One region of the Aquabacterium sp. J223 genome, then DNA from elsewhere that is predicted to be linked to it. Evidence: predicted binding sites of a transcription regulator. Region 1 holds the regulator's gene; the other holds the start of a gene.

Region 1 (11,389 bases):
AGGAAGTCGGCGTCGGCCAGCCGCTCCGGCGTGGTGAAGACGATGCCCTGCTCGTCCTCGGCCAGGCGCTGCAGCGCGGCGCGTTCCTCGCCCGCCGGCAACGCGCTGTGCAGCGCCTCGGCGGCCACGCCGGCCTCGTCCAGCTTGTCGGCCTGGTCCTTCATCAGCGCGATCAGCGGTGACACCACCACCGTGCGGCCGTCCAGGTGCAGCGCCGGCAACTGGTAGCACAGCGACTTGCCGGCACCGGTGGGCATCACGGCCAGGGTGTCCCGGCCCTCCAGCACGCGGGCGATGACCTCGGCCTGGCCGCCACGCAGCCGTCGGATGCCGAAGGTCTTCTCGAGCGAACGGCGCACCGCCTGCGGCAAGGCGGTGGTCATGAACGGCAGGCTGGGTGTCGGACCATGGCCCGCCAGTGCAAGCGGTGTTCCCACGCCGCGGCGCCAACGACCCTGCACGCGACGCGGGAACCAACAGCACACGATTCAATTGTGTGCAATACTTCAGCCCATGCCCAGCAAGCGCACCCCACCCTCCGACCGCGGCCGACGGCCCGCGACGGTCGATGCCGATGCGCTGCTGCGCCTGGACCACCAGCTGTGCTTCGCGCTCTATTCGGCCTCGCTGGCGATGACGCGGACCTACAAGCCGCTGCTCGAACCGCTCGGCCTGACCTACCCGCAGTACCTGGTGATGCTGTCGCTGTGGGAGGCCGACGGCCTGTCGGTCGGCGCGGTGGGCGAGCGGCTGGGGCTGGACAGCGGCACCCTCACGCCCCTGCTCAAGCGGCTGGAAGCGGCCGGCCTGGTGCAGCGCCTGCGCGACGCCGCCGACGAACGCCGCGTGCTGCTGCAGCTCACGCCCGCCGGGCGGCAGCTCAAGGGCCGGGCCGCCTCGGTGCCGCTGTCACTGGCGGAGGCCACCGGCTGCAGCCTGGACGAGGTGGCCCGCCTGACCAGCCGGCTCAAGCGCCTGCGCGACGACCTGCTGCCCAAGACCCCGCTTTCCCACGACGCCGCCTGAGGCGGCGTTCCCTTCCCTCCCCCACCGACCCCCAAGGACATCGCCATGGCGCTCGAAAAAGTTCTCTACACCGCCCACGCCACCGCCACCGGCGGACGCGAAGGCAAGGCCGAATCCTCCGACGGCGCCCTGAAGGTGCAGCTGTCCACGCCGAAGGAACTCGGCGGCGCGGGCGGTCCCGGTACCAACCCCGAGCAGCTGTTCGCCGCCGGCTACTCGGCCTGCTTCATCGGCGCGATGAAGGCGGTGGGCGCGCAGAAGAAGATCAAGGTGCCGGCCGACGTGTCGATCGCGGCCGACGTCGGCATCGGCCCCATCCCGGGCGGCTTCGGCATCCAGGCCACGCTGAACATCTCGCTGCCGGGCATGGACAAGGACGAGGCCCGCGCGCTGGTCGACGCGGCCCACCAGGTGTGCCCCTACTCCAACGCCACCCGGGGCAACATCGACGTGACGTTGAACATCGTCTGATCGTTGCAGGAAGGGCGCCCTGCCCTTCCCCTCCCCTCCGTCCGGGGGCTGCCGGTGTCACGGTGCTGTCATCCGACCGCCATAGCGTTACAGGGTTTTGCCAACTCTCCACGCCTCCTGCGTGCAACGCCATGACGGCCCGCCACCCCCTGTCCTTCCTCCAGCCGACCCGGCTCGCCGCCGCCGCAACGCTGACGCTGGCCGCATCGGTCGCCGTCGCGGGCCCGCTCGACCAGGCGCAACTGGTGTGGACCCAGACGCATTCGGCGGTGTCGGGCTTCCTGTCCGAGATCGTCAGCTTCGACGCGGGCACGAAGACGCTGTGGGTCTCCGGTCCCAGCGGCGTGCACGTGCTCGACGCCAAGACCGGCACGCCGGTGAGCTTCATCAACACCGCCGCCTTCGGCTCGGTGAACAGCGTCGCCATCCACAACGGCATCGCGGCACTGGCCGTGGAGGCCTCGGGCGACCGCCGCAACAACGGCCAGGTGCTGCTCTACAGCACCGCCACGCGGCAACTGCTGCCCGGCACCAACGCCATCACCGTCGGCGCCCTGCCCGACATGCTCACCTTCACCCCCGACGGCAGCAAGCTGCTGGTGGCCAACGAGGGCACGCCGAACGCCGTCGCCGACACGCCCTACGTGCTCAACACCGACCCGGTGGGCAGCGTCAGCATCATCGACATGGCCAGCCGCACCGTGGCCGCCAACGTCACCTTCGGCGGCTTGCCGCAGACCGGCACCAACCAGGGCAACGTGGTGCGCAACCCGGGCATGAACGTGGAGCCCGAATACATCGCGGTCAGCAAGGACGGCAGCAAGGCCTATGTCTCGCTGCAGGAGCACAACAACGTCGCGGTGATCAACCTGTCGAACAACGCCGCGACGACGGTGTTCAGCCTCGGCACCAAGGACTTCAACCTGCCGGGCAACGAGATCGACACCCGCGACAACAACAACGCCGTGCAGTTCGTCAACGTGCCGCTCAAGGGGCTGTACATGCCCGACGCGCTCGGCACCCACACCGACGCCAGCGGCAAGCACTACTTCATCACCGTCAACGAAGGCGACTTCCGCGAGGACAACGTGGACCGCACCACCGTCAATGCGGTGTCCGGCAACACGGTGCCGAACAACAACTACGGCCGGGTGCGCATCACCACCGATTCCACCCTCGGCAACTACTACGCCGCCGGGGCGCGGTCCTTCTCGATCCGCGACGAGAACGGCGACCTGGTCTACGACAGCGGCTCCATCCTCGACCGCGAGGCCAACAAGCTGGGCCTCTACGACGACGAGCGCAGCCGCGACAAGGGCGTCGAGCCCGAGGGGCTGGCGCTGCTGACCATCGGCGGCCGCACCTACGCCTTCATCGGCCTGGAGCGCACCAAGCAGGGCTCGGTGGCGGTGTTCGACATCACCGACCCCGCCGACACCAGCTTCGTGCGCCTGCTGGTCAACGACGGCCTGCTGCGACCCGAAGGCCTGACTGGCTTCGAGATGGACGGCTTCTACTACCTGGCGGTGGCCAACGAAGGCGCCGACGGCGTCAACCCCGGCACCGCGCTGTTCGCGCTGGCGCCCATCCCCGAACCCGAGACCTACGCGCTGATGCTCGGCGGGCTGGGCGTGGTCGGCTGGGCCGCCCGCCGTCGCAAGGCGAGCTGAAGCACCAGCTCCAGCCGCAGCAGCGGCGCCGCCAGGCCCAGCAGGCCGGGCGGACGCGGCGGCCCCGACAGGCGGCCGCCGTCGGGGCGTCCCTCGGCCAGGCCGCCGAAGGCGCAGCGCGAGGTCCACCAGACGGCCACGCCCTGCGCGGCCGCCGCCTCCAAGGCCGCCAGCAGCCGCGCGTGCACCGTGCCGTTGCCGGTGCCGGCGACGACGAGGCCCTGCACGCCGGCGTCGACCAGCGCCTGCACCCCCGCCGGCCCGCGCATCGCCGTGGCTGGTGACGATCTCGACCCAGGGCCAGGCATCACCCTCGTCGGGCAGGGCCGGCCATCCGAGCGGCGCCGGCAGCGGCACCGGCTCCGGGCTGTCGAAGGCGTCCAGCCGCCAGCCGTGCAGCTTGCGCAGGCCCCCCGGCCGGTGCAGCCGGCCTCCCAGGCCACCCAGACACCGGACGGCGAGCCCGAGGCGGCCACCGCGACGGCATGGGCCAGGTGGCGCGGCCCGTCGGCCTCAGCCGCGTCCGCCGGCCGCATGGCGCCGGTCAGCACCACCGGCACCCGCGGGTCGGCCAGCCGGGCCAGCAGGTAGGCGGTTTCCTCCAGCGTGTCGGTGCCGTGGGCGACGACGACACCGGCCCACGGCTCGCCCAACGCGGCGGCCAACCGACGCGCCAGCCGGGCCCAGGTGGCACCGTCCATGTCCTTGCTGTCGATGGCGGCCACCGTCTCCGGCCGCACCGCCGCGCCCGGTGGCAACGCCAGCCCGGCGACCAAGGCCTGCGCGGGCAGCACGCCGGCGACGTACGGCTGGCCCGCCGCCGGCGACACGCCGGCGATGGTGCCGCCGGTGCCGAGCAGCAGCACCGCGGGCGCGACGGACGACGAAGTGCTTGGCATGTGACAGTGTCTGGATGAAAATACAGGTCTGTACAGACCGACAGCCGGCCGCAAGGCCGCAGGAGCCAGCGCATGAACCCGCCCGGCCGCCCCAAGGGCGCATCCCCGACCGCCCGGCACGGTACCGCAACCGGCGAGCCGTCCGCGGCGGAGTCCGAGGAGCGGCCCAAGCTCACCGAGCGCCAGCAGCAGGTGCTCGACCTGGTGCGCAGCGCCATCGAGCGCACCGGCGCCCCGCCGACCCGGGCCGAGATCGCCGGCGAGCTCGGCTTCCGCTCGGCCAACGCCGCCGAGGAGCACCTGCAGGCGCTGGCCCGCAAGGGCGTGATCGAGCTGGTGGGCAACACCTCGCGCGGCATCCGGCTCAAGTCCGAGGTGCTGCGCGCGCTCAACCAGGCGCGCGGCCGGCAGTTCTCGCTGCCGCTGCCCGGCATGGCGCAGCTGGCGCTGCCGCTGGTCGGCCGGGTGGCCGCGGGCAGCCCCATCCTCGCCCAGGAGCACATCGACCGCACCTACAACGTCGAGGCCACGCTCTTCGCGCGCAAGCCCGACTTCCTGCTCAAGGTGCGCGGCATGAGCATGCGCGACGCCGGCATCCTCGACGGCGACCTGCTGGCCGTGCAGAAGACCACCGAGGCGCAGAACGGCCAGATCGTCGTCGCCCGGCTGGGCGACGAGGTGACCGTCAAGCGGCTCAAGCGCAGCAAGGGCGCGATCGAGCTGCTGCCCGAGAACCCGGACTTCGAGGTCATCAAGGTGGCGCCGGGCGAGCCCTTCGAGCTCGAAGGCGTGGCCGTCGGCCTGATCCGCAACACCTTGTTGATGTAGGCCCCTCGCTCGACGGGTACGTCGACCGATCCCCCGAGGGGATGCGGGCCGTCTTGGTGAACCGAGGCCGGACGTGGACAGTCCCTGCGGACTGTCCGCGCCTGCTGAGGCCACCGGCCTCTGGTCGGTGGCGGGCCCGGCGCTTGGCCCGCTGGTGAGCCATCGCAGGCGATGAACTGCACGGTCCGCGCCCGCTTGTTCGGCGCTTCGTGACTTCCCGCACGGACGGAAGATTCTTCTCAAGCGCCGGCGCCGCCGGCCGAGAAGATGTTCATGCTCGCCGCCCTCACCCGCCTGTCCGCCCGCCACCTGCCGCCCCCCGCGCCGGTCACCTCGCGGCTCGAGGTCTGCCCGCCGTCGCTGCTCCCGGAGGCCGCCCCGCGCTGGTCGAGGGCGCTGCGGCGGGCATTGGTCGGTGAGGCCGCCACCCGTCCGGAGACGGTCGGCGAGGCCCTGCAGCGGGCGCGCGACGACTTCGCCGCCGGCCTCGACGGGCTGACCGGCCAGCCGGCCGACTTCCTGCGGTCGCGCGCATCGCGCGCCCGCTCGCTGCTGGAGCTGTGGCACCTGCGCGCCGAGCTGTTCCAGCTGGTGGCCATGCAGCACGGCGAGGCCCGGGCGCACCAGCGCCTGGCCGGCCTGAACCGGCACTTCCCGACGCGGCTGCCGCGATCGGCGGGCGCGGCGGTCCGCGCCTGAGCCACGGGCGGCCGCCCGAACCCCGCGGCCGCGCGGCGGTCGTCAGCCGCCCAGGAAGTCGCCCTTGCCCAGGGGCACGCCGGCATGGCGCAGCAGCGCGTAGGTCGTCGTCGCGTGGAAGTAGAAGTTGGGCAGCGCGAAGCCGGTCAGGTAGGCGCGGCCGTCGAAGCGCAGCGGCTCCCGGTTGCGCATCGGCAGCACGATCTCGCGGGTGGCAGCGCCCTCGAAGCGCTCGGCCGGCACCGAGGTGACGAACTGGCGCGTGCGCTCCAGCCGCGCCTTCAGCTGGTCCAGGCTGGCCTCCTGGTCCTCGAAGCTCGGCACGTCGATGCCGGCCAGCCGGGCCACGCAGCCCTTGGCGTTGTCGCTGGCGATCTGGATCTGCTTGGTGAACGGCAGCATGTCCGGCGCCAGCCGCAGGGTCAGGTAGACCCCGGGGTCGAAGCCCTTGGCCTGGGCGTGCTCGGCGGCCTTGTCCAGCCAGCGCGTCATGTTGACCAGCATGCGACCCAGCACGGGCACGCTGGCGTCGTAGAGGGAGAGGGTGTCCATGGCGGTCTCCTGAGGTTCGAGGGCGGCGCATCCTAACGGCGCCGCGCGGCGGCCGGCCGCCGGTGCCACCGCGGCATGCCGTGCACAATGAGCCGGGATGAACGTCATCATCCTCGACGACTACCAGGACGCGGTGCGCAAGCTGCGCTGCGCCAGCCGGCTGGAGCAGCTCAACGCCAAGGTGTTCACCAACACCGTCAAGGGCATCGGCCAGCTGTCGGTGCGGCTGCGGGACGCCGACGTGCTGGTGCTCATCCGCGAGCGCACCCACTTCCCCAGGCAGCTGCTGGAAAAGCTGCCCAAGCTCAAGCTCATCTCCCAGACCGGGCGCATCGGCTCGCACATCGACATCGAGGCCTGCACGCGGCTGGGCATCGCGGTGGCCGAGGGCGGCGGCTCGCCCACCGCGCCGGCGGAGCTCACCTGGGCGCTGATCATGGCCGCCATGCGCCGGCTGCCGCAGTACATCGGCAACCTGAAGCACGGCGCCTGGCAGCAGTCGGGGCTGAAGGCGGCGTCGATGCCGCCCAACTTCGGCCTCGGCATGGTGCTCAAGGGCAAGACGCTGGGGGTCTGGGGCTTCGGCAAGATCGGCTCGCTGGTGGCCGGCTACGGCCGCGCCTTCGGCATGGACGTGGTGGTCTGGGGCAGCGAGGGCTCGCGCAGCGCCGCACGCGACGCCGGCTACCGCAGCGCCGATTCCCGCGAGCAGCTGTTCGAGACCTCGGACGTGCTGAGCCTGCACCTGCGCCTGTCCGACGCCACCCGGGGCATCGTCGGGCTGGAGGACCTGTCGCGCATGAAGCCGACGGCGCTGCTGGTCAACACCTCGCGCGCCGAGCTGCTGGAGGACAACGCGCTGGTCTCGGCGCTGAACCGCGGCCGGCCCGGCATGGCGGCGGTGGACGTCTTCGAGAGCGAGCCCATCCTGCAAGGGCACCCGCTGCTGCGGCTGGAGAACGCAGTGTGCACGCCGCACATCGGCTACGTCGAACAGGACAGCTACGAGCTGTACTTCGGCGCCGCCTTCGAGAACGTCGTCAACTTCGTCAACAACCGGCCGACGAACATCGTCAACCCCGACGCGCTGAAGGTGCTGCGCTGATGCCGGTCGGCGTCGGTGCGGCGGCCGCGCCCGGCGTGCCGGCGGCCGGCGCCGGCATGCGCTGGGCGCTGATGGCCGGCAACGTGGCCATCGGCTGCGGCGTGATGGCGGTGCCCGGCGTGCTCAACGACCTGGCGCGCTCGCTGCAGGTCAGCGTGGCGGTGGGCGGGCAGCTGTTCGCCATCGGCGCGGCGGTCACCTGCGTGTCGGCGCCGCTGGCCGCCGCGGTGGTCTCCGGCTGGGACCGGCGCCGGCTGCTGGTCGGCGCGCTGCTGCTGTACGCGGTGGGCCACGCCCTCTCCTTCTTCGCCGGCGGCTATGGCGAGCTGGCGCTGCTGCGGGCGGTGTCGGTGCTGGCGGCCGCGGTGTTCACGCCGCAGGCGGCCGCCGCGATCGGCCACCTCAGCGCCCCGTCCGAGCGCGGCCGCCACATCACCTTCGTCTTCCTCGGCTGGTCGATCGCGTCGGTGATCGGCACCCCGCTGGCCAGCCTGACCGGCGAGCTGTTCGGCTGGCGCTGGGCCTTCGCCCTGGTGGCCTTGATGTCGGCCGGGGTGGCGCTGTGGTTGTGGCGCGCCATGCCGGCGGGCGTGCAGCCGCCGGCGCTGTCGGCCCGCGCCTGGCGCGGGGTGCTGGTCGACCGCCGGCTGATGGCCACCATCGCCGTCACCGCCTGCGGCAGCGCCGGGCAGTTCACGCTGTTCGCCTACTTCGCCCCCTATGCGCGCGAGGTGCTGGGCGCCGGGCCGGCGCAGGTGGGGCTGCTGTTCTTCTGGTTCGGCCTCTTCGCCTTCCTCGGCAACGTGCTGCTGTCGCGGCACATCGACCGCATCGGCCCGGGCCGCGCGGTGACCGCCGTGATGGTGGTGATGGTGGTCGGCCAGGCGCTGTGGCCGCTGGCCGGCGACGTGCCGACCGCGCTGGCCGCGGCGGTGCTGCTGGCGCTCGGCAGCTTCGCCTACAACTCGGGCCAGCAGGCGCGGCTGAGCCATGCCGCACCGCTGCTGGCGCCGGCGCTGATGGCGCTCAACACCTCGGCGCTGTACCTCGGGCAGGCGGTGGGCACCGCCAGCGGCGGGCTGATCCTCGGCCGCTTCGGCTACGCCGCGCTGTCGCCGGCGGCGCTGGTCTGGCTGGTGGCCGGGCTGACCCTGAGCGCGGCGCTCGTCGCCCGTGGCCGGGCGCATCGCTGACCCGCTCACGCAGGACCGTCATGCCCACGCCCGCCCCCGAGGACGACGCCCTGCCGCTGGCCGCCCCAGCTTCGCCGTGGGCGCTGTTCGCCGCCTTCACCGTGCTGGCGCTGCAGGGGTTCGGCGGCGTGCTGGTCGTCGCCCAGCACCACCTGGTGGAGCGGCAACGCTGGCTCACGCGGGCGCAGTTCCTGGAGCTGCTGTCGCTGTCGCAGGTGCTGCCGGGGCCGAACATCGTCAACCTCGGGCTGATCTACGGCGACCGCTGCTTCGGCTGGCGCGGCGCGCTGGCCAGCGTGGCGGGCCTGCTGCTGGCGCCGTGCGCGGTGGTGCTGGGGCTGGCGGTGCTGTACGCCCGCTACGCCGAGCTGCCGCAGGTCAGCGGCGCGCTGCGTGGCATGGGCATCGTCGCCGCCGGCCTCATCGCCGCCACCGCGGTGCGGCTCGGCGCCTCGCTGCGCGGCCATGCGCTCGGCACGCCCGGCGTGGTGCTGGCCGCCGCCGCCGGCTTCGGCGCCGTCGCGCTGCTGCGCTGGCCGCTGCTGGCGGTGCTGCCCGCCGTCGGCGGGGTGTCGGTGCTGGCCACCGCCTGGCGGCTGCGGCGGCGGGGCCGGCCATGAAGACGCCGGGCCGCGCCCAAGTGCATATCCCGCAGCGCCTTGCGCGGAGGGCCCTGCCATGAGCGCCGGCGACCTGCTCTACCTCTTCGGCCACTTCCTGGTGCTGTCGCTGCTGTCGGTCGGCGGCGCCATCGCCACCGCGCCCGACATGCACCGCCTGCTGGTGCACGAGCACGGCTGGCTCTCCGACGTCCAGTTCAACGAGTCGATCGCGCTGGCGCAGGCCGCCCCCGGGCCGAACCTGCTGTTCGTCGCCCTGCTCGGCTGGAACGCCGCCGGCTGGGGCGGCGTGGCGGCGCTGATGAGCGGGATCATGCTGCCGTCCAGCCTGCTGGCCGTCGGCGCCGCCCGGCTCGGCCGCCGGCACCAGGACCACCTGGCGGTGCGCGCCTTCTCCGCCGGCATGGCGCCGTTGACGGTGGCCCTGCTGCTGGCCACGGCCTGGCTCATCGGCGAGCCGTGGCACCAGCAGCCGGCGGCCTGGGCGCTGGCCGCCGGCACGGCCGCCGTGCTGTGGCGCTGGCGACCCAACCCGCTGTGGCTGATCGCCGTCGGCGCCGTCGCCGGCGCGCTGGGGTACGTGTGAGTCAGAACGGGTAGTGCCGCTTGCCGCCGGTCTGCACGGTGATCCAGCGCAGCTCGGTGAACTCGTGCACCCCGGCCTTGCCGCCGAAGCGGCCCAGGCCCGAGCCCTTGACGCCGCCGAAGGGCATCTGCGCCTCGTCGTGCACCGTCGGGCCGTTGACGTGGCAGATGCCGGACTCGATGCGCTTGGCCACTTCCATCGCCCGCGCGACGTCGCGGCCGAAGACCGCGGCCGACAGGCCGTACTCGTTGTCGTTGGCACAGTCGACGGCGGCGTCGACCCCGTCCACCCGCACGATGCACTTCACCGGGCCGAAGGTCTCCTCGTGGTAGATGCGCATGGCCGGCGTCACGTGGTCGAGCAGCGTGGCCGGCATCAGCGTGTTCTCGGCCTTGCCGCCGCAGACCAGCTTGGCGCCCTTGGCCAGCGCGTCGTCGATCAGCGCGTTGCAGTGCTCCACCGTGCCCATGCCGATCACCGAGCCCAGCACCACCGGCTCGGGCTTGCGCGGGTCGCCCAGTGGCAGCGCGCGCGCCTTGGCGGCGAAGCGGGCGACGAAGTCGTCGGCGATCTTCCTGTCGACGATGATGCGTTCGGTCGACATGCAGATCTGGCCGCTGTTGGCGAAGGCGCCGAAGGCGGCGCCGTTGACCGCGTCGTCCAGGTCGGCGTCGTCCAGCACCAGCAGCGGCGCCTTGCCGCCCAGCTCCAGCACCACCGGCTTGAGGTGCTTGGCGCAGGTCACGGCGATGAGCTTGCCCACCCGCGTGCTGCCGGTGAAGTTGACGCGCCGCACCGCCGGGTGCGCCACCATCGCCTCGACCACCGTGCCGGCGTCGGCCGGCGCGTTGGTCAGGTAGTTCACCACGCCGGCGGGGAAGCCCGCGTCCTGCAGCGCCTCGATGATGAGCTGGTGGGTGCGCGGGCAGTTCTCGCTGCCCTTGAGGATGACGGTGTTGCCGCAGGCCAGCGGCGTGGCGATGGCGCGCACGGCCAGGATGATCGGCGCGTTCCACGGCGCGACGCCCAGCACCACGCCGGCCGGCTGGCGCACGCCCATGGCCAGCGAGCCGGGGACGTCCGACGGGATGATCTCGCCGCTGATCTGGGTGGTGAGGCCCGCGGCCTCGCGCAGCATCTCGGCGGCCAGGTGCACGTTGAAGCCGGCCCACATGGCGGTGCCGCCGGTCTCGGCGCCGACGGCCTGCACGAACTGCGGCGTCTTCGCCTCCAGCGCATCGGCGGCCTTGAGCAGCAGGCGGCGGCGTTCGCCGGGACCGGTCTTGCTCCAGGTGGTGAAGGCCTCGGCCGCGGCTTCCACCGCGGCCACCGCGTCGGCCGTGCTCGCCGCCGGCGCGCGGGTGGCGACGCTGCCGTCCAGCGGGTTGCGGCGCTCGAAGGTGGCGCCCTTCTCGGCGCTCACGGCCAGGCCGTTGATGAGCATGGACAGGTCGGACATGGGCTCTCTCTCCTTGGGATTCGAAGACGAAGGGGATGGGGAGGCGCCGGCGCCCAGGTAGGCCTGGCGCACGACGCTGGAGCGGGCGAGCAGGAAGGCCGGCCCGCTGGCGACCAGGCGGCCGCGCTCGAGCACGTAGCCGCGGTCGGCCACGGCCAGCGCCTTCTTCACGTTCTGCTCGACCATCAGCACGGTGGTGCCGGCGTCGGCGATGCGGCGCGCGATGGCGAGCAGCTCGTCGACCATCTTCGGCGCCAGGCCGAGCGACGGCTCGTCGAGCA
Region 2 (11,389 bases), 260 kb from region 1:
CTGAAGGGCCTCCAGCACCTCGTCCTCGCCCAGCGACCCGGTCATGTGCACCCGGTCCTGCAGGCCCATCTGCCGGATGTCGGCCTCGATCTCGGCGCGGTGGGGGCCCTCGCCGATGATGGTGTAGCGGGCGTCGACACCCGCCGCCACCAGGCGCCGCAGGGCCGCCAGGGCATGGCGGTGCCCTTTGAGGTAGTTCAGGCGGGCGACCGTGAGCAGGTGCAGCTGGTTGTCGATGCGGCGTCGTTCGCCGCGCTCGCCGAAGCGGGCGGTGTCCACGCCCATCCACAACACCGGGCAGCGCGACACCGGCAGACCGACCTGGTCACGCACCTGCTGCTGCAGCGGTCGCGTGACGCAGGAGACGAAGGCCGCGTGCCGCATCTTCGCGGCGTGGTCGACCCCGTAGACCGGCAGGTCACCGTGCAGGGTCAGGCTGTAGCGCGGTCCACCCAGCAGGCGGGTGAGGGCGGCCAGGTGGGCCGCGTCGGCACAGGAGTGCACATGCAGGTGCTCCAGGCCCTCCCGCCGCGCGAAGGCCGCCACGTCGGCGGCCACCAGCAGCAGGCCGAGCAGGCGTGCCCGCTGGGACCAGGGCGTCTCCTTCAGCGACAGCAGGTACATGAGGCAGCGCGCCAACCCCATCGGCCGCGACAGGAGCGTGCCCAATGCCGCTGGCCACGACGGCGGGAAGCTGTAGTGGGTCTGAGCGCGGGCCTCGTCGGCGAACGGATGGCGGCAACTGTCGGCCGCCGGACGTTTGGTGGACAGCAGGCGGACGGTCAGGCCCAGGGACCGAAGGGTGGAGATCTCGCGCCAGAAGAAGGCGTGGGTCTGGGAAGGGAACTCCGGAACCAGATAACCGATGCGGTTCATGTGCAACCCGATCCACTGCCGACACGGCAACAACATGTGTCTGACGAGTGTATGCCGTCGCCCGGGTGTCGCAGTGAGATTGGCGCGGTGCAACTTCACACAGGCGAACGGGCTGCGACCTTTGTCGCGCTGGATCGCCCACGTGGATGAGGGGCGTGATGCTGCGGTCGGCCGAATGTGGAATACTGGTTTTTTGTACAGCCTTGTCTGCCGGCTCCCATGTCCTTCGCCACCGTTCCCGGGCCAGGCCCTCGCCGGTTTCCTCCGCCGGGGGGCGCGGCGGGGCGGGCCGACCTGCTGGCGGCACCGGAGCGCTGCCACCCCGCGTTGTGGCGGGCCCATCAACTGGGGCAGCAGCGCAGCGCGGTGCTGCCCACCGGCCATGCCGTCCTGGATGCCCAGCTGCCGGGCGGCGGCTGGCCGCATGCCGCCGTGACCGAATTGCTCCTGCCGCAGGCCGGCACGGGGGAGTTGCGGTTGCTGGCACCTGCCCTGCGCGCGGTGCAGCAGCGCGGGCGCTGCCTGCTGGTGGTGGCGCCCCCCTGGCCGCTGTGCGGCTCGGGTTGGCAGCGGCTCGGCCTGGCGCTCGCGGCGTTGCTGGTGGTGCACCCGCTGCCGTCGGCCGCCGCCGCCGTGGCCCATGAGACGGATCGCCTGTGGGCCTTGGAGCAGGTGCTCAAGAGCGGCCATGCGGGGGCGGTGCTGGCGTGGTTGCCGACCCGTGTCCGTGCCGATGCGCTGCGGCGCCTGCAACTGGCGGCGCAGCGTCACGACGGTCCGGTCTTCCTGATGCGGGAGGCGGCGGCCGCCGGCCGGCCGAGCCCGGCGCCCCTGCGCCTGCTGCTGCAAGCCGAAGGCGCCGACCGCCTCGGGGTGCACCTGCTCAAGCGGCGGGGGCCGGCACTGCCCGCACCGCTGCACCTGGATTTGCCGCCGGTGGTGCCGGTGCTGGACGACCGGCCGCTGGCATCGCCGCCGGCCGATGCGCCGCAGCCGGCACGGGTGCCGCCGGGACCGGCCCCGCTGCCGACCCGGCTGCAGCGGCTGGCGAGCGCCGACGCCCCGGCCGGACGCTGAGCGATGGATGCTCGCCATGCAATGGATCGCCGCCCACCTGCCGCTGCTGTCGCTGGAGTCCTTCACCGCCGGCATGGCGGGGGCCGTCCCCGACGGGCAGCCCATCGTCCTGCTGACCGCGCACCGCGTGGCGGTGCTCAACGCCGCCGCGGCGCAGGCCGGCATCCGCCTCGGTCACCGGCGTGCCACCGCGCTGTCGCTGGCGCCGACGCTGACATGGGGCGAGGCCGATCCGTCACGCGACGCCCTGGCGTTGCAGGCGGTGGCGCATGTGGCGCTGGCCTTCACACCGTCGGTGCTGTGGCGGCCGCGGCAGCACCTGGTGCTGCTGGAGGTGCAGTCCTGCCTGCGCTACTGGGGGGCCTGCACCGGCTCGCCCGGCGGCTTCGGGAGGCGCTGCGGCCGCTGGGGCATGCGCTGCGCTGGGCCACGGCGCCCACCGCGCAGGCTGCGGCGTTGCTGGCACGGGCGCCGAACGGTGCCAGGTCGGTCCGGGCCCAAGCCGATGCCGACGCTCGGGTCGGCGGCATGGTGACCGGAGGATCGCCGCTGGCGGCACGGCTGGACCCCCTGCCGGTGGACCTGCTGGACCTGGAGGTCGAGGCGGTGGCCGCGCTCCATGGCATGGGCCTGCACACCCTCGGGCACCTGACGGGCGTGCCGCGCGCCGGCCTGGCGCGCCGCTTCGGCGCCGGCCTCCTGCAGACACTGGACCAGGCCTACGGCCGCGCGCCCATGCCGACCGAAGACTGGCTGCGGCTGCCGCCGGTGTTCGACGATCGGCTGGAGCTCTTCCACCGTGCCGACACCAGCGATCAGGTGCTGCAGGGCGCGGCCGTGCTGCTGCAGCGTCTCGTCGCCTGGGCCCAGGGGCGGCATGCCCGGGTGGCGGCCTTCGTCCTGCGCATGCACCACGAGCCAAGGCACCGCGAGGGCCGGGCGGTGCCCGCCCACAGCGCGTTGGACATCGTGTTGGCACAACCCTCCGCCGATGCCGCCCACCTGCAGCTCCTGCTCAAGGAACGGCTGGCGCGCACCCCCCTTGGCCGCGCCCACGCTGGAGCTGAGCCTGCACTGCGACCACGCGCTTCCCGGCGCGCCACCCAATGCGGAGCTCTTTCCCACACCGACCGACGAGCGCGAGGGACTGACCCGGCTGGTCGAGCGGCTGCAGGCCCGGCTGGGGCCCGAGCAGGTGGTGCAGCTGGTGCTGAGGCCCGACCACCGCGTGGAGTGCGAGACCCGACAGCAGCCGGTGCAGCCCGCGGCGCCGCAGCGACCGCCGATGGGGGCGGCGCCGGGGTCGGCCGAACGGCTGCCGCCCAGCCGCCCTGCCTGGCTGCTGCCGCAGCCCGAGCCCCTGGCCACCGTCCGTGTGGCCACCGGCGGCATGGGCGGCCGGCCGGCACCGTTGTGGCACGGTCGGCCGCTGCGCCTGCTGTCCGCACCCGAGCGCATCGAGGCCGGTTGGTGGGATGGGCTGCCGGTGCGCCGCGACTACCACGTCGCCGAGGGGGAGGACGGACGCCTGCTGTGGATCTTCTTCGACCTGCTTGCGAAAGCCGAGGGGCAGGGCGGTGGCCGCGGCGGCTGGTACCTGCACGGGCACTTCGCATGAGGCCGGGTGCCGTTGCCCCGCCATGACGCCGCTGGCCTATGCCGAGCTGCACTGCCGCAGCAGCTACAGCTTCCTCACCGGCGCCTCCCAGCCGGACGAACTGGTCGCGCGCGCGCACCAGCTCGGCTACCACGCGCTGGCGCTGACGGACGAATGCTCGCTGGCCGGCGTGGTGCGGGCGCACATGGCCGCCAAGGAGGTCGGCCTGCACCTGGTCATCGGGGCCGAGATGCGCCTGACCCTGCCGTCCGGGGAAGCGGGCGCTTCGCCGCAGCCGGACATGCGGCTGGTGGCCCTGGCGATGGACCGCCGGGGCTACGGCAACCTGTCCTACTGGATCACCGTGGCGCGGCGTCGTGCGCCCAAGGGTGAGTACCGCGCCTGGCGCGCCGACCTGGAGGGCCGCACGCCCAGGGCCGCCATGCTGGCCGGGCTGCCGCGATGCCGGTTGCTGCTGGTGCCCGAGCCCGGGCAGCCGCTCGACCGCCTGCTGGAACAGGCGCGCTGGCTGGTGTCCTGGGTCGGGCCCGACCGGGCCGGCCTGGCGCTGGAACTGCTGGGCGGCCCGCACGACGACCTGCTCACGGCCAGCGTGCGCCGCGTCGCCCGCGACACCGGGCTGCCCATCGTCGCCGCCGGCGACGTGCTGATGCACGTGCGCGAACGCAAGCCGCTGCAGGACACGATGACCGCCATCCGGCTGAAGCGGCCGCTGACCGACTGCGGCCACGCGCTGCAGTCCAACGCCGAGCAGCACCTGCGCGGCCTGGACCGGCTGAACGAGCTGTACGAACAGCGCGAGTGGCTGGACAACACGGTGGCCTGGGCGAAGGCTTGCAAATTCAAGCTCGACGAACTGCAGTACGAGTACCCCGAGGAGCTGGTGCCCGAAGGCCACACGCCGGCCAGCTGGCTGCGGCAGCTCACCTACGAAGGCCTGGCACGGCGGCGCAAGGAATCGCCGCAAGCGCCGCCGGAGGATGTCGAGCAGCGCATCGAGAAGGAACTGCAGCTCATCGCCGAGAAGGCCTACGAGCGCTTCTTCCTCACCGTGGCCGACATCGTGCGCTGGGCCCGCGGGCAGGGCATCCTCTGCCAGGGCCGCGGCAGCGCCGCCAACTCCACCGTCTGCTACTGCCTGCACATCACCGAGGTCAACCCGGCGCGGGCCTCGCTGTTGTTCGAGCGCTTCGTCAGCCGCGAGCGCGACGAGCCGCCGGACATCGACGTCGACTTCGAGCACCAGCGGCGCGAGGAGGTGATCCAGTACCTCTACGGCAAGTACGGCCGTCACCGCACCGCGTTGGCGGCGGTGGTGATCTTCTACCGCACCCGTTCGGCGCTGCGCGACGTCGGCCGGGCGCTGGGGCTGGACGAGGACCGCATCGCCGTGGTGGCCAAGGGCCAGCACTGGTTCGACGGCCGGCGGGTCGACGACGAGCGGCTGCGCGAGGCCGGCCTCGACCCGGCCTCGCCCGTCGTGCGGCAGTGGATGGCGTTGACGATGCAGCTCATCGGCATGCCGCGGCACCTCTCGCAGCACCCCGGCGGCTTCGTCATCGCCCGGGAACAGGTGGCGCACCTGGTGCCGATCGAGAACTGCGCGATGGCCGATCGCACCGTCATCCAATGGGACAAGGACGACCTCGAGAGCCTGGGCCTGCTCAAGGTCGACGTGCTGGCGCTGGGCATGTTGAGCGCGTTGCGGCGTGCCTTCGACCTGCTGTCGCTGAAGCTCGGCCGGCCTTTCGGCATGGCCCATGTGCCCCATGAGGAGGACCGCGACACCTACGACATGCTGTGCAAGGCCGACACCGTGGGCGTGTTCCAGGTCGAGAGCCGGGCCCAGATGAGCATGCTGCCGCGGCTGAAGCCGCGCGAGTACTACGACCTGGTGGTGCAGGTGGCCATCGTGCGGCCGGGCCCCATCCAGGGCGGCATGGTGCATCCCTACCTGACGAACCGCGAGCTGCGTCGGCAGGGCAAGCCCGTGCCCCAGCCCTACCCGGCCCTGGACGCCGCACTGGGCCGCACCTTCGGCGTGCCCATCTTCCAGGAACAGGTGATGCAGATCGCCATGATCGCCGCCGACTTCACCCCCGGCGAGGCCGACCGGCTGCGCCGTGCGATGGCGGCCTGGAAGCGCAAGGGCGGGCTCGGACCCTTCCACCAGCGGCTGGTCGGCCGCATGGTCGACAAGGGCTACGACCGCGACTACGCCGAGAGCATCTTCAAACAGATCGAGGGCTTCGGCGAATACGGCTTCCCCGAAAGTCATGCGGCGAGCTTCGCGCTGCTGGTCTACGCCAGCGCGTGGGTCAAGTGCCACCACCCGGACGTGTTCCTGGCCGCGTTGCTGAACAGCCAGCCGATGGGCTTCTATGCGCCGGCGCAGCTGGTGCGCGACGCGCGCGAGCATGACGTCGAGGTGCGGCCGGTGGACGTGCGCCGCAGCGACTGGGACAGCACGCTGGAGGGTTCGCCGGCGGTGGTGACTCCGAAGGCGGTGCATGCGCCGCTGCGCCCGGTGCGGCTGGGCTTGAACCGCATCAACGGCTTCAGCCGCGAGGCCGCCGAGCGCATCGTCGCGGCCCGTGCCGTCCAGGCCTTCGACAGCGCCGAGGACCTGGCCCGCCGGGCGTCGCTGGACGCGCACCAGATGCGGCTGCTGGCCGAGGCCGATGCGTTGAGCGGCCTGGCCGGCCACCGCCACCAGGCGGCCTGGGCGGTGGCCGGCCTGGACGCGCGGCCGACCGCGCTGCTGCGGCAGACGCGCACGCAGGAAGCCGTGGTCGAACTGCAGGCGCCGCTGCTGGCCGAGGACACGCTGGCCGACTACCGCGCCATCGGCCTGTCGCTGAAGTCGCACCCCATGGCGCTGATCCGCGATCGGCTGCAGGCCCTGCGCATCCGCACGGTGGCCGACCTCAAGGCCCGGGCCCGCCACGGACAGCCGGTGTGCGCCAGCGGCCTGGTCACCCACCGGCAGCGGCCGGAGACCGCCAACGGCACCCTCTTCGTGACCATCGAGGACGAGACCGGCGCCCTCAACCTCATCGTCTGGCCCAAGGTGGCGGAGGCGCAGCGCCGGCCGTTGCTGGCCGCCAAGGTGCTGACGGTGCACGGGCTGTGGCAGGACGAGAAGGACGTGCAGCACGTGGTGGCCGGCCGCCTGGTCGACCACTCGGCGCTGATCCAGGGCTGGGACGGCCGCAGCCGTGACTTCCGCTGAGGCGCAGGCACCGCACCACCCTTGCACCCCATGCACCGATCGGCGCCCGCGTTGAGCGCAGGTGCCATCCGATGGTGCGCTCTGCAGGTCGTTCCAGCGTCTTCCCGCTGGCAGAGAACTTGCGAACTCCTCGCCGACCCCGCCAGGCGCAGTGCCGCACAGGCCGCTTTGCCGTGTCCTGTCTCGAGGTGTCACGGTCCTGTCGCAATGCGGCAACAGGCACTCACAAAAAACAGGGCAAGTCCGAATTGCAAAGCGAGAATTATTTGCTCGCTAAAGCGAGTCAAGCCATGAGGCAAGACCCACCTACATACATTCGGAGCCCCCGATGAACCAACTGAAGAAGTCGCTGCTCGCCGCTGCTGCGCTCTCCGCCATCACTGCGTCGCCGCTTGCGCAAGCGCAATCCAGCGTCTCGATCTACGGCCTGATCGACATGTCGGCGGGCCAGTACCAACTGGCCGGTGCCCAGAAGGTGTGGCGTGCCGACAGCGGCAACATGAGCACCAGCTACCTCGGCTTCAAAGGCTCGGAAGACCTGGGCGGCGGCCTGCGTGGTGTGTTCGCCATCGAAACCTTCCTGCGCGCCGACGTCGGCGGTTCCGGCCGCTTCGGCGCCGACGGCTTCTGGACCCGCGCCGCCTACGTCGGCCTGTCCAGCGCGTCGTTGGGCACCGTGACCCTCGGCCGCAACACCAACCCGTTCTTCGTCTCCTCGCTGGTGTTCAATGCCTTCGGTGACTCGTTCGGCTTCTCGCCCGTCATCCGCCATTACTTCGGCGACCAGGGCGTGCTGATCGGCGACAGCGGCTTCACCAACTCCATCGCCTACAGCAGCCCGACCATCAGCGGCTTCTCGTTGAGCCTCGCGGGCAACCTGGGCGAAGGCGGTGGCCAGCCGGGCAAGAACTTCAGCGGCAACCTCATGTACTTCGGCGGCCCGCTGTCGCCTCAGCCTGGCGGCGCAGGAGACCAACAACAACGCCTTCGGCAAGTCGGCGATCGGGGACGGCAGCACCCCGGCGGTCGGCCTGTTCTCGCCCGGCTTCGACGGCCAGCGCTCCTACCTGGTCGGCGGCGCCTACGACTTCGGTGTCGCCAAGCTGTTCGCGCAGTACGGCGTCGTCGAAACCAAGGTCACCGGCCCCAACCCGGAATGGAAGATCGCCAGCATCGGCGCGGCGGTGCCGCTCGGCGGCGGCAAGATCCTGGCCCAGTACAGCCACAAGAAGCGCGACGATCTGGCCAACGGTCCGACGAGCAAGATCGCCACGGTGGGCTACGACTACAACCTGTCCAAGCGCACCGATGCCTACGCGGTGTACATGAACGACAAGTACACCAACCTGTCCACGGGCAACACCTTCATGGTCGGCGTGCGCCACAAGTTCTGATCGGGCCTGCTCGGCCCGTCATGAAAACGGCTGCCCATGGGCAGCCGTTTTTCATGGCGGCGCGGGTCCCTTCAGAAGCGGAAGCCGCCCGGGGCCGGCGGTGGCGGTTCCGCGGGCGGCGGCGCCGGGCGTGGCGGCTCGGCGGGCGGAGGCGGCTCCTGGCGTGTCGCGGCCTGCAGCGGTTGCGGCACCGGCACCGGGAAGCTGGCCGGCAGCACCGACTGCGTCGGGTAGCCGGCGGTCGTCAGGTACTCGTTCCAGGATTCGAAGTTGAAGCCGCTCAGCACCTGCTGACCGACCCTCAAGGTCGGCACCTGGTCGCTGCCGACCACCCGCGCCCAGGCCGCGCGGTCGGTCTCCGCCGTGGCCTGCCATTCGCGGTAGGGAATGCCGCGCTCGCGCAGCAGTGCGCGGCCGTGGTCGCAGGGCGCGCAATCCTTCGTCGTGTACAGCGCCACGGGAAAGCGGCTCGCCGGCTGGCGCAAGGCCAGGGGCAGAGCCGGGTCGGCGCCGGTGCTGGACGACGGTGCGGCGGCGCTCTCGCGTCGCACGGGGGGAACCGACGGTGCAGCCGGCCGGTCGGTGTAGGTGACCTTGCCGTCGGGGCCCACCACCTTGTACTGGGCCTGGACCGGCCCGCCGACAAGGGCCAGCGCCACCACGCAGGCGGCGCGACCGGCCGAGGACTGCCGGCGCATCACGCCGGCACCGGCGCCACGATGCCCTGGTGCCGCAGCAGCGCCTCGATGCTGGGCTCGCGGCCGCGGAAGGCCTTGAAGCTCGCCATTGCGGGGCGGCTGCCACCGGCCTCCAGGATCTCGCGCCGGTAGCGCCGGCCGGTGTCGCGGTCGAGCACACCGCGCTCCTCGAACGCGCTCCAGGCGTCGGCCGACAGCACCTCGGCCCACTTGTAGCTGTAGTAGCCCGCGGCATAACCGCCCGCGAAGATGTGCGAGAACGAATGCTGGAAGCGGTTGAAGCCGGGCGGCGGCATCACCGACACCTCGGCCCGCACCTCGTCGAGCACCCGCTGCACATGGTCGGCCGCCGCCGGCTCCGCGTGGATGCGCATGTCGAACAGCGAGAACTCGATCTGCCGCAGCATCTGCAGGCCGCTCTGGAAGTTCTTCGCGGACAGCATCCGCTCGTACAGCGGCCGCGGCAGCGGCTGGCCGGTCTCGACGTGGGCGGTGAGCTGCTGCAGCACCTCCCACTCCCAGCAGAAGTTCTCCATGAACTGGCTGGGCAGTTCCACGGCGTCCCATTCGACGCCGGAGATGCCGGCCACCGGCAGGTCGTCGACCTGGGTCAGCAGGTGGTGCAGGCCATGGCCGAACTCGTGGAAGAGGGTGATGACGTCGTCGTGCGTCAGCAAGGCCGGCTTGTCGCCCACCGGCGGGGCGAAGTTGCACACCAGGTGCGCCACCGGGGTCTGCAGCCGGCCGTTGTCGGGGCGCGTCCAGCGGCCGCGCACGTCGTCCATCCAGGCGCCGGGGCGCTTGCCGGGCCGGGCATAGGGGTCAAGGTAGAACTGGCCGATCAGGCGGCCCTCGCGCTCGATGCGGTAGAAGCGCACGCTGTCGTGCCAGACGGGCGCCCGGTCCTCGCGGATGCCCACCTCGAACAGCGTCTCGATGATGCCGAACAGGCCCTTGAGCACGGTGGGCTCGGTGAAGTACTGCTTCACCTCCTGGTCGCTGAAGGCGTAGCGCGCCTCCTTCAGCTTCTCGCTGGCATAGGCCACGTCCCAGGCCTGCAGGTCCGGCAGGTCCAGTTCATCGGCGGCGAAGTCGCGCAGTTCGTCCAGGTCGCGCTCGGCGCTCGGCCGGGCGCGTGTCGCCAGGTCGCGCAGGAAGAACATCACCTGCTCGGCGTTGTCGGCCATCTTCGGCACCAGCGACAACGCGGCGTAGCTCGGCTGGCCGAGCAGCCGGGCCTCTTCCTGCCTCAGCGACAGCAGCTCGCGCATCACCGGCCCGTTGTCGAGCGGGGCGGGGCCGAGGTCGCTGGCCCGCGTCGCGTAGGCGCGGTACAGCCGCTCGCGAAGTTCGCGCCGGCTGCCGTACTGCAGCACCGGGAAGTAGCTGGGGAAGTGCAGCGTGAGCTTGTACCCGGGTTTGCCGTCCGCTTCCGCCGCCGCGCGGGCCGCGGCCTTGGCATCGTCCGGCACACCGGCGAGTTCGTCCTCGGTGGCGAAGTAGGCGAAGCCGTCGGTGGCGTCGAGCACGTGTTCGGAGAACGCCTGCGACAGGCCGGCCAGCCGCTCCTGGATGTCGGCGAAGCGTCGCTTGGCCTCCCCTGCAGCTCGGCGCCCGACAGCCGGAAGTCGCGCAGCGCGTTGTGCACCGCCTGCTGCTTGGCGGCGGGCAGGCGGCCGAAGCCCGGCGCCGCGGCCATGGCCTTGTACTTGGCGTACAGCCGCTCGTCGCTGCCCAGGCGGGTGCGGAAGTCGGTGACCTTGGGCAGGTTCTCGTTGTAGGCGGCGCGCAGGGCGGGGCTGTCGGCCACGCCCTTGAGGTGCCCGACCGCCCCCCAGGCGCGCGACAGCCGTTCGGTGGCGACGTCGAGCACCGCGGACACCGCGTCGTAGTCGGCCGGCACGTCCGCACCGACCGCCCGCTCCAGCGCCGCCGACGCATCGGCGAGCAGCCGGTCCAGCGCGGGCGTGACGTGATCCGGCCGGATGTCGGCGAAGGCGGGCAGGTCGTCGAAGCGCAGCAGCGGGTTCGGGTCGGACATCGGCGTGGCAGTGGCAGAGGACGTGGTGTCGAGCATGGCGTCGAGGATGTGGGCAGGTACCGCGCCCGTCAACCGGCGGCGGCCTATCCGCGCCATGACACGGGGCTATCGCGGCAGTGCGCCACGCCACCCCGGCCGCGACGCGGCGTCAATCGGCGAGGCCGGCGGACCGTTCGGCGGCGCGAAGGGTGTTGGCCAGCAGCAGCGCCCGCGTCATCGGGCCGACGCCGCCGGGCACCGGGGTGATCCAGCCGGCCACTTCGCGCACGCCGGCGAAGTCGACGTCGCCGCAGAGCTTGCCCTCGTCGTTGCGGTTCATGCCGACGTCGATCACCACCGCGCCGGGCTTGACCATGTCGGCGGTCAGCACGTTGCGGCGGCCGACGGCGACGACCACGATGTCGGCGTCGCGGGTGTGGCGTGCCAGGTCGGGCGTCGCGCTGTGGCAGACCG

What was found. Region 1 encodes LexA, which represses DNA repair genes until DNA is damaged. Its sites were predicted from a motif close to ACTGTATNNNNATACAGT; they were not measured.
Region 2: imuA (translesion DNA synthesis-associated protein ImuA) is a predicted target of LexA. The motif match lies at 1,061-1,078, and genes of this name have one in related genera.

The regions. Positions count from the first base shown of each region.
Region 1 covers NZ_CP088297.1:2,155,302-2,166,690, reverse strand. Annotated here, with positions in the region: gene LRS07_RS10440 (RecQ family ATP-dependent DNA helicase) at 1-383, opposite strand, end outside; gene LRS07_RS10435 (MarR family winged helix-turn-helix transcriptional regulator) at 514-1,026, shown strand; gene LRS07_RS10430 (organic hydroperoxide resistance protein) at 1,072-1,497, shown strand; gene LRS07_RS10425 (choice-of-anchor I family protein) at 1,629-3,167, shown strand; gene LRS07_RS10415 (asparaginase domain-containing protein) at 3,101-4,066, opposite strand; gene lexA (transcriptional repressor LexA) at 4,139-4,894, shown strand; gene LRS07_RS10405 (hypothetical protein) at 5,168-5,593, shown strand; gene LRS07_RS10400 (DUF1993 domain-containing protein) at 5,636-6,145, opposite strand; gene LRS07_RS10395 (D-2-hydroxyacid dehydrogenase family protein) at 6,243-7,250, shown strand; gene LRS07_RS10390 (MFS transporter) at 7,250-8,443, shown strand; gene LRS07_RS10385 (chromate transporter) at 8,464-9,063, shown strand; gene LRS07_RS10380 (chromate transporter) at 9,122-9,649, shown strand; gene LRS07_RS10375 (aldehyde dehydrogenase) at 9,651-11,108, opposite strand; partial or broken gene LRS07_RS10370 (ABC transporter ATP-binding protein) at 11,385-11,389, opposite strand, start outside.
Region 2 covers NZ_CP088297.1:2,416,793-2,428,181, forward strand. Annotated here, with positions in the region: gene epsE (exopolysaccharide biosynthesis GT4 family glycosyltransferase EpsE) at 1-876, opposite strand, end outside; gene imuA (translesion DNA synthesis-associated protein ImuA) at 1,204-1,953, shown strand; gene LRS07_RS11695 (DNA polymerase Y subunit UmuC family protein) at 1,961-2,488, shown strand; gene LRS07_RS11700 (hypothetical protein) at 2,996-3,571, shown strand; gene LRS07_RS11705 (error-prone DNA polymerase) at 3,594-6,803, shown strand; partial or broken gene LRS07_RS22260 (porin) at 7,132-7,662, shown strand; gene LRS07_RS11710 (porin) at 7,694-8,197, shown strand; gene LRS07_RS11715 (glutaredoxin family protein) at 8,269-8,895, opposite strand; partial or broken gene LRS07_RS11720 (M3 family metallopeptidase) at 8,895-10,936, opposite strand; gene folD (bifunctional methylenetetrahydrofolate dehydrogenase/methenyltetrahydrofolate cyclohydrolase FolD) at 11,085-11,389, opposite strand, start outside.